2 regions of the Lactiplantibacillus brownii genome follow, and region 2 is predicted to be linked to the other one. Evidence: predicted binding sites of a transcription regulator. Region 2 holds the regulator's gene; the other holds the start of a gene.
The links. The regulator Rex, encoded in region 2, represses fermentation and respiration genes when NADH is low (regulators of the CRP and FNR family bind a similar motif). The targets are predictions, from matches to a motif close to TTGTGAANTANTTCACAA.
Positions count from the first base shown of each region.

Region 1 (5,471 bases), 330 kb from region 2:
TATCATCATGGATCAGGGTGGCCGTGTGCAGTGTTTCTAGGGAAGCTGCCAACGCGATCATTCGCTGCCGATCTGTGGACTTAAATTGCGAAAATAATAAACAATAAGCGGGGCGTAACAGCTTACCACCACTATGAATCATTTCCAAAATGGCTTCGGTAATGGCCGTATCCGAAATATTGATATTGTCGTTCATCAACTGCATGACCTGTTTTAGTTCCGGCTGAAGTGTCGGGTAATCGTGCCAGATTGGATGTAATTGCGTTGCTTGCATGGTAGCGTTAGTCCTTTCTTGATTTTTCATGGTTAAAACGTAGGTACTTTAAGATGGTCACATGAGTAAATAAATAATTGGCGGCAATCCCCAAGGCGCCACCGGCTGCTAAACCGATGATCGATAGGACTGGTAAGTAAAGCATGACGGTCCAAGTCTGCGCAATTAAGCTGGCAACTAACAATTGGCCAACGTTGTGCATCACCCCACCAGTGGCGGAAATACCAATCAAACTGACACGCTTAGGCCCAAGTTGCTTCACTAAAATCATTGAAAACAAACTCAGAAAGGCGCCGCCAAAACTATATAAGAACGTGGAGAGTGTCCCACCTAGCAAAGCCGTCAAAATGAGTCGTAGCCAGGTGAGGGTGATTACATCTCGAAAAGATAAGGTGAAGATTGCCACGATGGTGATCAAGTTGGCTAGGCCGAGCTTGGCGCCGGGGGCGAAGGCGAACGGGAAAGGAATCATCCGTTCCAGAATGCCAATGATTACCCCTTGGGCAACGAGTAGGGCAATATAAATATTGCGATGCGTTTTATTAGATTGTTCATACGAATTATTCACTAGTTTTTACTCCGTAACCAGCCCATTACCGCCGGATTGAACTTTCCCGGTACTGGACTTGATTTCAACCAAAAGTTTGTGTGGTAAACAAACGATGGTTTGGCCGGGTTTGTGAATCCAACCCCGGCGGACGCAAACTTGGTCCGTACAATTAGCTTTAGTAATAGCGACCCGTTTCGGTTCAAAGGTGACACGGTTGTAATGGCCACCTGCATCGCGGTAAGTATAATGTTGTGTTTTGGTGAGCGTCGTCAAATTGACCCGTTTCAAAACTTTACCATCATGTGACACGACCGCGGTCAAGCTGTGACGTTTCTTCTGCGCTGTTTTCTTAGCCACTTGAGCTTCACGAATTGCCTGTTGCCGCTGTTGATATGAGAACACGGCCAGCGGTGCAAAGGATAAGATCAGTAAGCCGACAATGAGGACAATGTCGAATGGCCGGATCATATCGCCGTAGCGCTTGAGCACGTGCCATGTTGAACGTAATCGTTGCATTGCCGGGCCTCCTTTTAGATTGAATAAAAAATGGTTCAAGGTAAAAGCTACCCTTGAACCATCGGGAAACTATTTAATTAATTATAACGCATCTAGCGGGTTTTGACAGCATCGTAATGTGAGCTGACGTTGCCATACCACCAATGACCGAGGTGTTTTTGCATCCACGGAACAACCCAGAAGTCCAAACCAAATGTCCGGCCGGAACCGTTCATCAAGGCGAGGGCCGCAAAGACCATCCAGAGGTTGACCCAGTAGAACATCCCTGATAGGCAGAAGACCACAACCAAACCAATGGTGATGGCGTTTGCTAACCAAGTGAAGAGGCCAAAGAAGATACATAATGCCACGGCGATTTCCACACAAGTCATCAACTTCTGGAAGAAGAAGGCCATTTGCATGTTTGGAATGAAGACCTTGGTTACGGATTCGAACCAAGCAGGCATCTTGTCAAAGACAAGCAATGGATCTTTACCATACATGTATGACAAACTGAAAATCCCTTTAGCAGCCTTAGTGGTTGATTCACTGGCACCACTGGTTGCGGAAACTTGTAACCAAGAGAAGGAAGTCAATCGAAGTTTGTCAACAAACCATGATTCTTTCCCTTGTACCTTGGTCCAGCAATCCCAAAGCCACATGGCACCATAGAAGAAGCGTAACGGCACACTCCACAAGACGTTACCCATCCGTGACGTCCAACCGCGGAAGACATTCCGACGATTACGTGTCCGGAAGAATTCATGCATGAAGTACTGGAATAAATAATAGCCAGAGAAAATCTGAACATAATAGAGCCAGTTGATCGCATGTTTTAATAAGACCGCGATGAAACCGGAAACGTTCCAGTTATCAAGCACTTGTGCAACGGCATACTTAGAACCAATCGAGTCAACTGAGGCTTGATAGGCACCATGGAATGGCTTAACTTTCGTATCCGTATGGTCCACGTTTTTGATAATACCTTGAACCGCTGTGGCAGCTGTTTCTTCAGCACCTTGAACGATTTGTGGTACTGGCCGTGGTTGACCAGGTTCTTGATAGCTAGTGGAATCCCCAGCTAAGAAGATGTTTTTGGCATCTTTAGCTTGCATAAATTCGTTAGCGACCAAACGGCCACCACGAGGCGCAGTTTCGATACCAAAGTTCTTAACGACACTGTTGGCACGAACCCCAGCCGTCCAGATTAAGGTATAGGTTGGAATTGGTTCCTTGTCTTTCAAGGTGACATGATCTTCAAAGACTTCAGTGATCATGGAGTTGGTTAAAATATCTACCCCATGTTTGGTCATATATTTAGCCGCTTTACCGGCTTGCGTCCGATTTAACATGTTGATAATCGTTGGCGCTGCTTCAACCAATTGAATGGTGATTTCGCTAGGATCAAGCTTGTTGTCCTTAGCTAAAATGTCACGATATTCAATTAATTCACCAACTAATTCGGAACCCGTAAAGCCAGAACCACAGACGGTGAAAGTCAGCATTGCTTTACGTTTAGCTGGATCAAGTTCAGCCGCCCCGCGACGGATGATGTCTGCCAAATGAGCCCGTAAACTCATTGCTTGTTCAAATGACCACAATTCGTAGCCATGTTCTTTAACGCCCGGTGTCCCGAAGTCGTTAGATTCGCCACCTAAACTAATTAACAGTTGATCATATTGATAACTGCCGTGTTCAGTCGTGACGGTTTGTTGATCCTTGTCGATTCCCGTAACCGTGTCGGTAACGAGGCGGACGTTTTTGCGACGAGAGAATAACCGTTGCAAATCATATTGAATATGCTCTGGTTCAACTCGTTCAGTCGCAACTTCATGTAATTCGGTCATATACGTGAAGTATGAATGCCGGTCAATCAGCGTGATTTCGACGTCAGCATTCTTTTTGAAATGCTTAGCCAATTTCTTCGTCGCATAAACTCCGGCAAAACCCGCGCCGACAACGACAATATTTTTCTTTGCCATTGCGTAACAACTCCCTTGAATAAATAATGTAAAAAAATAATAATTCCACTTACAATTATATAAGTAATGTAAACGTTTGTCTATGAATTATTGATTAGAATGCATAATAAATCACATTATACCAAACTGGAATTTTTGCGTTATAATAAATGAATAGTTAAGCGTAACCAACGTTAGTACCATAGCATTTATTACTAATATTTTTATAATTACGATTGACTAACTTGAGAATTAACGTTAAGATTAATGTGAATTTTCATACAAAAAGGTTAGGAGTGGGAAATTATGAAGTTTAAGTCAGTTATTACAGGTGCGTCAGTTGTTGCCATTTCAGCATTAGCTTTGGCAGGTTGTGGGAGCAGCTCATCAAGTTCTAGTTCGTCATCATCAAAGAAGAGTTCATCATCATCTTCTTCAGCAAAAACGACCAAGGTCGCTAAAATGACCGCTGGGAGTAAAATGAAGGCGGGAACTTATAAACTCGCTGAACAAAATTATTCACATGGTTATAAGACAACGTTTAGTATTACCGTTAACAATAAAGGTAAGATTACGAAGTCAAATTATGACCAAATCAACAAGAAGGGCAAGTCCAAGGTCGATGATGCTTCATATAACAAGCAAATGAAGAAGATCTCAAAGACTAACCCTAAGACTTACGAACCTAAGTTGAACAAAGCCTTAGAAGGTGCGGCTGCTACTGGTAACGTTGGCAAGATCGACGTTGTTTCCGGTGCTACTGAATCATCAAAGAGCTTCCAAAACTATGCACAACAATTGATTCAAGCTGCCCAAGCCGGCAACACTAGCACTATCAAGATTAACAATGGCGCTAAGATGAAAGACGGCACCTACACCTTGAACGAAAAGAACTATTCACATGGTTACAAGGTAACGTTTGCTATGACAGTTAAGGACAACAAGATCACTGAATCTAAGTATGACCAAGTGAACAAAGATGGTAAGTCCAAGACTAACGATGCTTCATACAACAAGCAAATGAAGAAGATTGCTAAGACTGATCCAAAGACTTATACCCCAGCTTTGAACAAGTCATTGGTTAAGAATAGTGACCCAACTAAAGTTGACGTTGTTACGGGTGCCACTGAATCATCCAATACCTTCGTATTGTATGCTGAACAACTACAAAATGCTGCTCAAAATGGCGACACAAAGACAATCACGGTTGACAACATGGTCTTCTCTGACTAGCACTTATTACATTTAATTATTTTTTGAGGCCTGAGGCGTATCTGTCTCGGGTCTTTTATTTTCGGTTCTGACCGATAAAAGTGGCAGTCATGGTTGAGAAACTTTGTTATAATTACGATTGAAAATATTTAAGGGGAAGTCACGTTATGAAACTGAGAAAATGGATTCAGTTAGGATTAGTGCTGTCATTAATTGTGCCACTAGCAGCCTGCAGTCAAAATAAGGCAAAGAAGCAAGCGAGCAACCGGCCCAAACCGACCAAAGTGATTCAAACGCCGATTGAGGACACCCAATTTATGATGGGGACCGTGGTGACGTTACGGGTCTACAATAAAGGTAAGGATAAAGTGGTCGATGGGGCTTTCAAGCTTCTGAAAAAAGAAGCCAAGGAAGTCACGACTAATGCCAAAGAGTCGGAAATCGACAAGGTCAACGATGCGGCTGGCAAACATCCGGTCGTTGTTAGCAAGGACGTTTATCCGATTTTGAAGAAAGCTTATTACTATAGTAAGAATTCGGATGAATCGTTTGATATGGCGATTGGGTCGATCACGCAACTCTGGCGGATCGGTTTCTCGGATGCGCGGGTGCCAAGCCAAGCTGAGATTGCGTCGAACGTTAAGTTAGTTGACTATACAAAAGTCAAATTAAATGATAAAAAGCACTCGGTTTATTTAGCCCAAAAAGGCATGAAACTAGATCTTGGTGGGATTGCTAAAGGTTACATGACAGATCAAGTTCGCAATTACTTTTTGGATCATGGGGTTTCAACGGCCATTATTGACTTGGGTGGGAACATCTTTGTTATGGGTGATAGCCCTAAAGGAACCAAATCTGGTAATTGGACGGTTGGGATTCAAGATCCAAAACAGTCACGTGGGACCTCGATTGGCTCACTGCCGGCTAAGAATATGTCGATCGTGACTTCTGGGATCTATGAACGTTTTCTCAGAAAGAA
Region 1 is NZ_JAVCWF010000001.1:987,700-993,170, forward strand. It holds gene RA086_RS04335 (polyprenyl synthetase family protein) at 1-274, opposite strand, end outside; gene RA086_RS04340 (Gx transporter family protein) at 282-842, opposite strand; gene RA086_RS04345 (NusG domain II-containing protein) at 849-1,340, opposite strand; gene RA086_RS04350 (NAD(P)/FAD-dependent oxidoreductase) at 1,433-3,301, opposite strand; gene pplA (extracellular electron transfer flavoprotein PplA) at 3,587-4,513, shown strand; gene RA086_RS04360 (FAD:protein FMN transferase) at 4,660-5,471, shown strand, end outside.
Region 1: a site for Rex is predicted at 3,548-3,565, ahead of pplA (extracellular electron transfer flavoprotein PplA). Genes of this name have one in related genera too.

Region 2 (5,471 bases):
TTGTGATAGGACCGTATTGTCAGCTTGTGGCTTAATCCCCAAATAATAACTTAAATAGGTAATTCCGCCAAAGAAGATGGCCAATACGATCGCCATAATAGCCAAAGTATTCGCGGCATTACGCCGTTTTGGTCGTTTAAAGTTAGGAACCGCATTACTAATGGCTTCGACCCCTGTCAGTGAAGAAGAACCTGATGAGAAGGCCCGGAAGAAGAGTACCAAGGTCATCCCTTTGACTGGTGCCCCAATTGCGGCCGAGGCGTGATACGTCAAGTTACCGCTAGCAATGTTCATAATACCCCATAAAATCATTCCGATAATCATAATGATAAAGAAATAAACCGGAAACGTTAAAAATGACGCTGATTCTCGCATACCACGTAAATTCAAGGCCATAATTGCAATCACAATCAGGACCGCAATCAGAACTTGATAATTGACTAATGCCGGTACCGCCGAAGTAATCGCTTCGGTCCCAGAAGTCACAGAAACCGCGACCGTCAACATATAGTCAACAAGTAACGACCCCCCAGCGACTAATCCAGCTGGCCGCCCCCAGTTCGTACTGGCAACCACATACGCGCCACCACCCGAAGGATAGGCCCGAATGATTTGTCGATAAGACATCGTAATCGCAAATAAAAGCACCAATACCAATGCCGCAACATATAATTGATACATTAAGGCTGCTGCTGAAAGGGCAATCAATACGGTGGTAATCTGTTCAGTACCATAAGCGACTGACGAGAGCGCATCTGATGACAGCAGCGCCAGCGCCTTGAACTTAGTGAGCGCCTGCCCGCCTTCATCCATGGTTTTTAACGGTTTCCCGATAACTAACCGTTTTAAATAACGCCACATGATAATAACTCCTTTATTTCAAAAATAATTATTCCCAAGTAAGTGCTAAGTCAAAGTTGATTTTACTACTTTAAATTAATAAATACTACACGTTTAACTGGAACACCCTAACTTTTTCAACCCGCATAGCCCCCTAGTTTACTCCTCACTTCAAGACTTGGCTACTTATTTTTGATTAAAAAAACACCCACTCCAACGAGTAGGTGTTAAAAGTCTTAATTCAACTTACATCATACCGCCCATACCTGGGTTTGGTGCAGCAGGTGCTGCTGGTGCTTGTGGTTCAGGCTTTTCAGCAACAACGGCTTCAGTCGTTAATAATAAGGCTGAAACTGAGGCTGCATTTTGTAAAGCTGAACGTGTCACCTTGGTTGGATCAACGATCCCAGCTTTAACCATATCAACCCATTCATCTGTCGAAGCATTGAAGCCAACGCCAGGTTTTTGTTCCTTGAGTTTTTCAACGATAACTGAACCTTCAAGGCCAGCGTTTTCGGCGATTTGACGAACTGGTTCTTCCAAAGCACGTTTAACAATGTTAATCCCAGTTTGAACGTCACCAGTTTCCTTTAAAGCGTCAACGTCTTTGATAACGTTAACCAAGGCAGTCCCACCACCAGCAACGAAGCCTTCTTCAACGGCTGCACGAGTTGCGTTCAAAGCATCTTCGATCCGATATTTACGTTCCTTCAATTCAGTTTCAGTTGCAGCACCGACCCGCACAACGGCGACCCCGCCAGCCAACTTAGCTAAACGTTCTTGGAGCTTTTCTTTATCAAAATCAGAAGTGGTTTCACTAATTTGGTTACGGATGAAGTCAACTCGTTCTGAGATGGCATCCTTAGCACCAGCACCCTCAACGATGGTGGTGTTATCTTTAGTAACCGTAACTTTGTTAGCTTGACCTAATTGATCAATCGTAGTGTCTTTCAATTCAAGACCTAAATCATCAGTGATGACCGTCCCACCAGTTAAGATGGCAATATCTTGTAATTGTTCCTTACGCCGATCACCAAAACCGGGTGCCTTAACTGCAACGACATTGAACGTCCCACGCATCTTGTTTAAGACTAAGGTTGGTAAAGCTTCACCAGAGATATCATCCGCGATGATCAACAATGGCTTGCCTTGTTCAACGATTGATTGCAATAATGGTAAGATATCTTGAATATTCGAGATCTTCTTATCGGTAATTAAAATGTAAGGGCTATCGAGGTCTGCTTCCATCTTATCGTTATCGGTAACCATATATTGTGATAAGTAACCACGATCAAATTGCATACCTTCAACAACATCCAAGCTTGTGTCAACGCCACGTGATTCTTCAATCGTGATGACGCCATCATGACCAACTTTTTCCATTGCTTCAGCAATTAACTTACCAGTTTCTTGACTTGAAGATGAAACCGCCGCGATTTGAGCGATATCTTCTTGTGTCTTAACTTCGTGAGCCATTGCATGCAATGAATCAACCGCCGTCTTAGTCGCTTCTTCGATCCCACGACGAATGCCAACTGGGTTAGCACCGGCAGTTACGTTCTTCATACCTTCATTAACGATCGATTGTGTTAAGACCGTCGCAGTAGTCGTCCCATCACCGGCGATATCATTAGTTTTAGAAGCAACTTCCGAAACTAATTTAGCACCCATGTTTTCAAAATGGTCGTCTAATTCGATGGCCTTAGCAATTGTGACCCCATCATTAGTAATAGTTGGTGAGCCATATGATTGTTCCAAAACAACGTTACGACCCTTAGGACCAAGCGTTGATTTTACAGTGTCAGCTAATTGATCGACACCTTTGAGCATTGCTGAACGTGCGTCTTCAGAAAACTTTAATTCTTTAGCCATTATCTGTATTCACCTCATAAATAGTTTTTAATTAAATCATTTAAATGGATTAGTCTTCGACTGCGACAATATCTTTTTCGTGCAAAACAAGATACGTAGCGCCTTCATACTTAACTTCAGTACCAGCGTATTTGTCAAACAAAACTTGTTCGCCGACTTTGACACTTGGGGCTACTTTAGACCCGTTATCTAAAACACGGCCATCGGAAACGGCAACAACTTTACCGCTTTGTGGCTTTTCCTTAGCGTTATTGGCAATAACGATTCCGCCAACTGTTTGTTCTTCTTCTGCTTGTTGTTGCAAAATGACACGATCACCTAATGGTTTTAACACGTGAATCCCTCCATTTGTTCTTTTTTAGCACTCCTAAAGTTCAAGTGCTAATCACAAAATCAACTATAACATTTTCATTTGAGAATGCAAGTTATTCGTCAATAATTAGTCAAAGAATGTCAAATCGACTATAATGGGACTACTTAAGTCAAGTTTGACTCGAAATCTACACCGTAAGGACGTGAAAGAAATGGCCAATCGCCGCCAATCTCTCAGTATTTTAGTTTGTTATTTTATCGTTTATGCGTTGCCCACTTTATTAGTCACGGGCTTCCCACACTTGGGTTCAGAAGTTTACCTTATCCAAACTTTAGATTACTTAATCGGTGCCATAATCATCGGTTGGTTGGCTTGGCACCATGCCCAGCCCAACACCATTGAGCAACAGCCTAGCACTTGGTTATCGACCATTCTCTGGGGCTTAGCTGGTACCTTTATCGTGATTGTCGGCCAAAATGCCATCTTAAACTTGACTCGTTTGTTAGGTCAATCAACTGCATCTGAAAACACCAGTACTTTACTCGCAGTTGGGCAAAAGTACCCCTTCTTTTTCTTGGCTGTGCTTGTTGGGGCCCCAATTATGGAAGAAATCGTTTTTCGGAAAGTTATTTTTGGCTTTTTCACGCCGGTCACTGGAAGCATTGGTGCCGCGGTTATTTCCAGTCTACTGTTCAGTTTCGCCCACGCGGACGGTCATCTCATCCTCTACGCCTTTGTTGGCCTGTTCTTCTGTTGGCTCTACCGCCACACCGGTCGCATTCAGACTTCAATGATTGCACATGTTTTGATGAACGGCGCGGTTGTCATACCGATACTTTTCAATTAAATCAGCTTAAAATAAAGACGCAGCCAGCTTTTGCTAGTTGCGTCTTTTTAAACTTCATTCGTTACTTTTCAGCTTTAGATTTATCGCCAAGTTGTTCACCATAATGTTCAATAAAGTAAATTAAAGTTTGTAACTCATTGGTTAAATCAACATTTTGAACCCGGACCGTTTCTGGCACTGAAATGCGCAAAGGCGTAAAGTTCATGATTCCCTTCACATTTGCTGAAACTAATTCATCCGTCACCGCTTGGACAACCGAGGTTGGCACCGTTAAGATGGCAATCTCAATCTGTTGTTCGATTAATTGTTTCTTAAGTTCAGACATTGGATAAACTGGCACGCCGCTTTGTACGGTGTTCGCAATCGACTCATTAACATCGAAAGCAGCCGAAATCCGGACATTACTGTTCTTGTGAAAATTAAAATTGAGCAAAGCATGTCCTAAATTACCGACCCCAATCAAAGCCACATTCGTTAACGTATCTTGATTCAAGATCTTCTTGAAAAAGGTTAGCAACTTTTCAACATCATAACCATAACCACGTTTGCCAAGTGCGCCAAAATAGGAAAAATCCCGTCGAATCGTGGCTGAATCAACTTTAACCGCCTCAGACAGTTCTGTTGATGAGACGCGCTTTTTATCTGCGTCTAATAAAATATTTAAATACCGGTAGTAAATCGGTAACCGTTTCGCCGTTGCCCGGGGAATTTTTGTTTCTGCCATTGGACGACCCTCCTTATTAAAAGTTTGTGAATTTGCTGACACTATTCTAGCATACCCCGACACTTTGTGAAATAATATTTACTTATTATTCCGTTTCATTAGGGCTAATCGTGGCAATATGCTACAATTATTTGACGAATCAACCCTGAAAGGAGCTTAAAAACGTGATTTTACTACAAGTGCAACAAGTCATGCGGCGTTTTGGCGCTGATGTCTTGTTCGATAACGTACAAATGGACATTCAAGACCACGCCCGCGTGGCATTAGTTGGTCGCAACGGGGCTGGCAAGTCCACCCTTTTAAAAATGATTGCTGGTGAAACCGTCCCAGATGAAGGCCAAATTTCAATGCGCAAGGGGTTAACAATTGGGTATTTAGCCCAAGATCAAGGCTTAGATAGCGCGCATACGATTTGGGAAGAAATGAGCAGTGTCTTTGCTGGCTTACATAAATTAGAAGCACAGATGCACCAACTGGAAGATCAACTCAGTGACCCCGCAGTGATTGCCGATCAACCGACCTATGAGCAAACTTTGAAAACTTATGATCAAGTTCAAACAGATTTTCAGCAACAAAATGGTTATGGTTATCAGGCAGAAATCCGAGGCGTGCTACATGGCTTCCAATTTGATGCCGATGTTTATGATAAATCAGTGACCGAATTATCAGGTGGTCAAAAGACCCAGCTAGCCTTGGCGAAGCTGTTGCTCGAAAAACGAGATTTGTTGATCTTAGATGAACCAACCAATCACTTGGATGTTGAGACGTTAACCTGGTTGGAAAGCTATTTGCAATCCTATACCGGTGCGCTACTAATCGTGAGTCATGACCGTTACTTTTTAGATCGCGTCGTTAATGAAGTGTACGATTTGTCG
Region 2 is NZ_JAVCWF010000001.1:657,137-662,607, reverse strand. It holds gene RA086_RS02740 (APC family permease) at 1-861, opposite strand, end outside; gene groL (chaperonin GroEL) at 1,087-2,712, opposite strand; gene groES (co-chaperone GroES) at 2,762-3,046, opposite strand; gene RA086_RS02725 (CPBP family intramembrane glutamic endopeptidase) at 3,237-3,872, shown strand; gene RA086_RS02720 (redox-sensing transcriptional repressor Rex) at 3,934-4,596, opposite strand; gene RA086_RS02715 (ABC-F family ATP-binding cassette domain-containing protein) at 4,761-5,471, shown strand, end outside.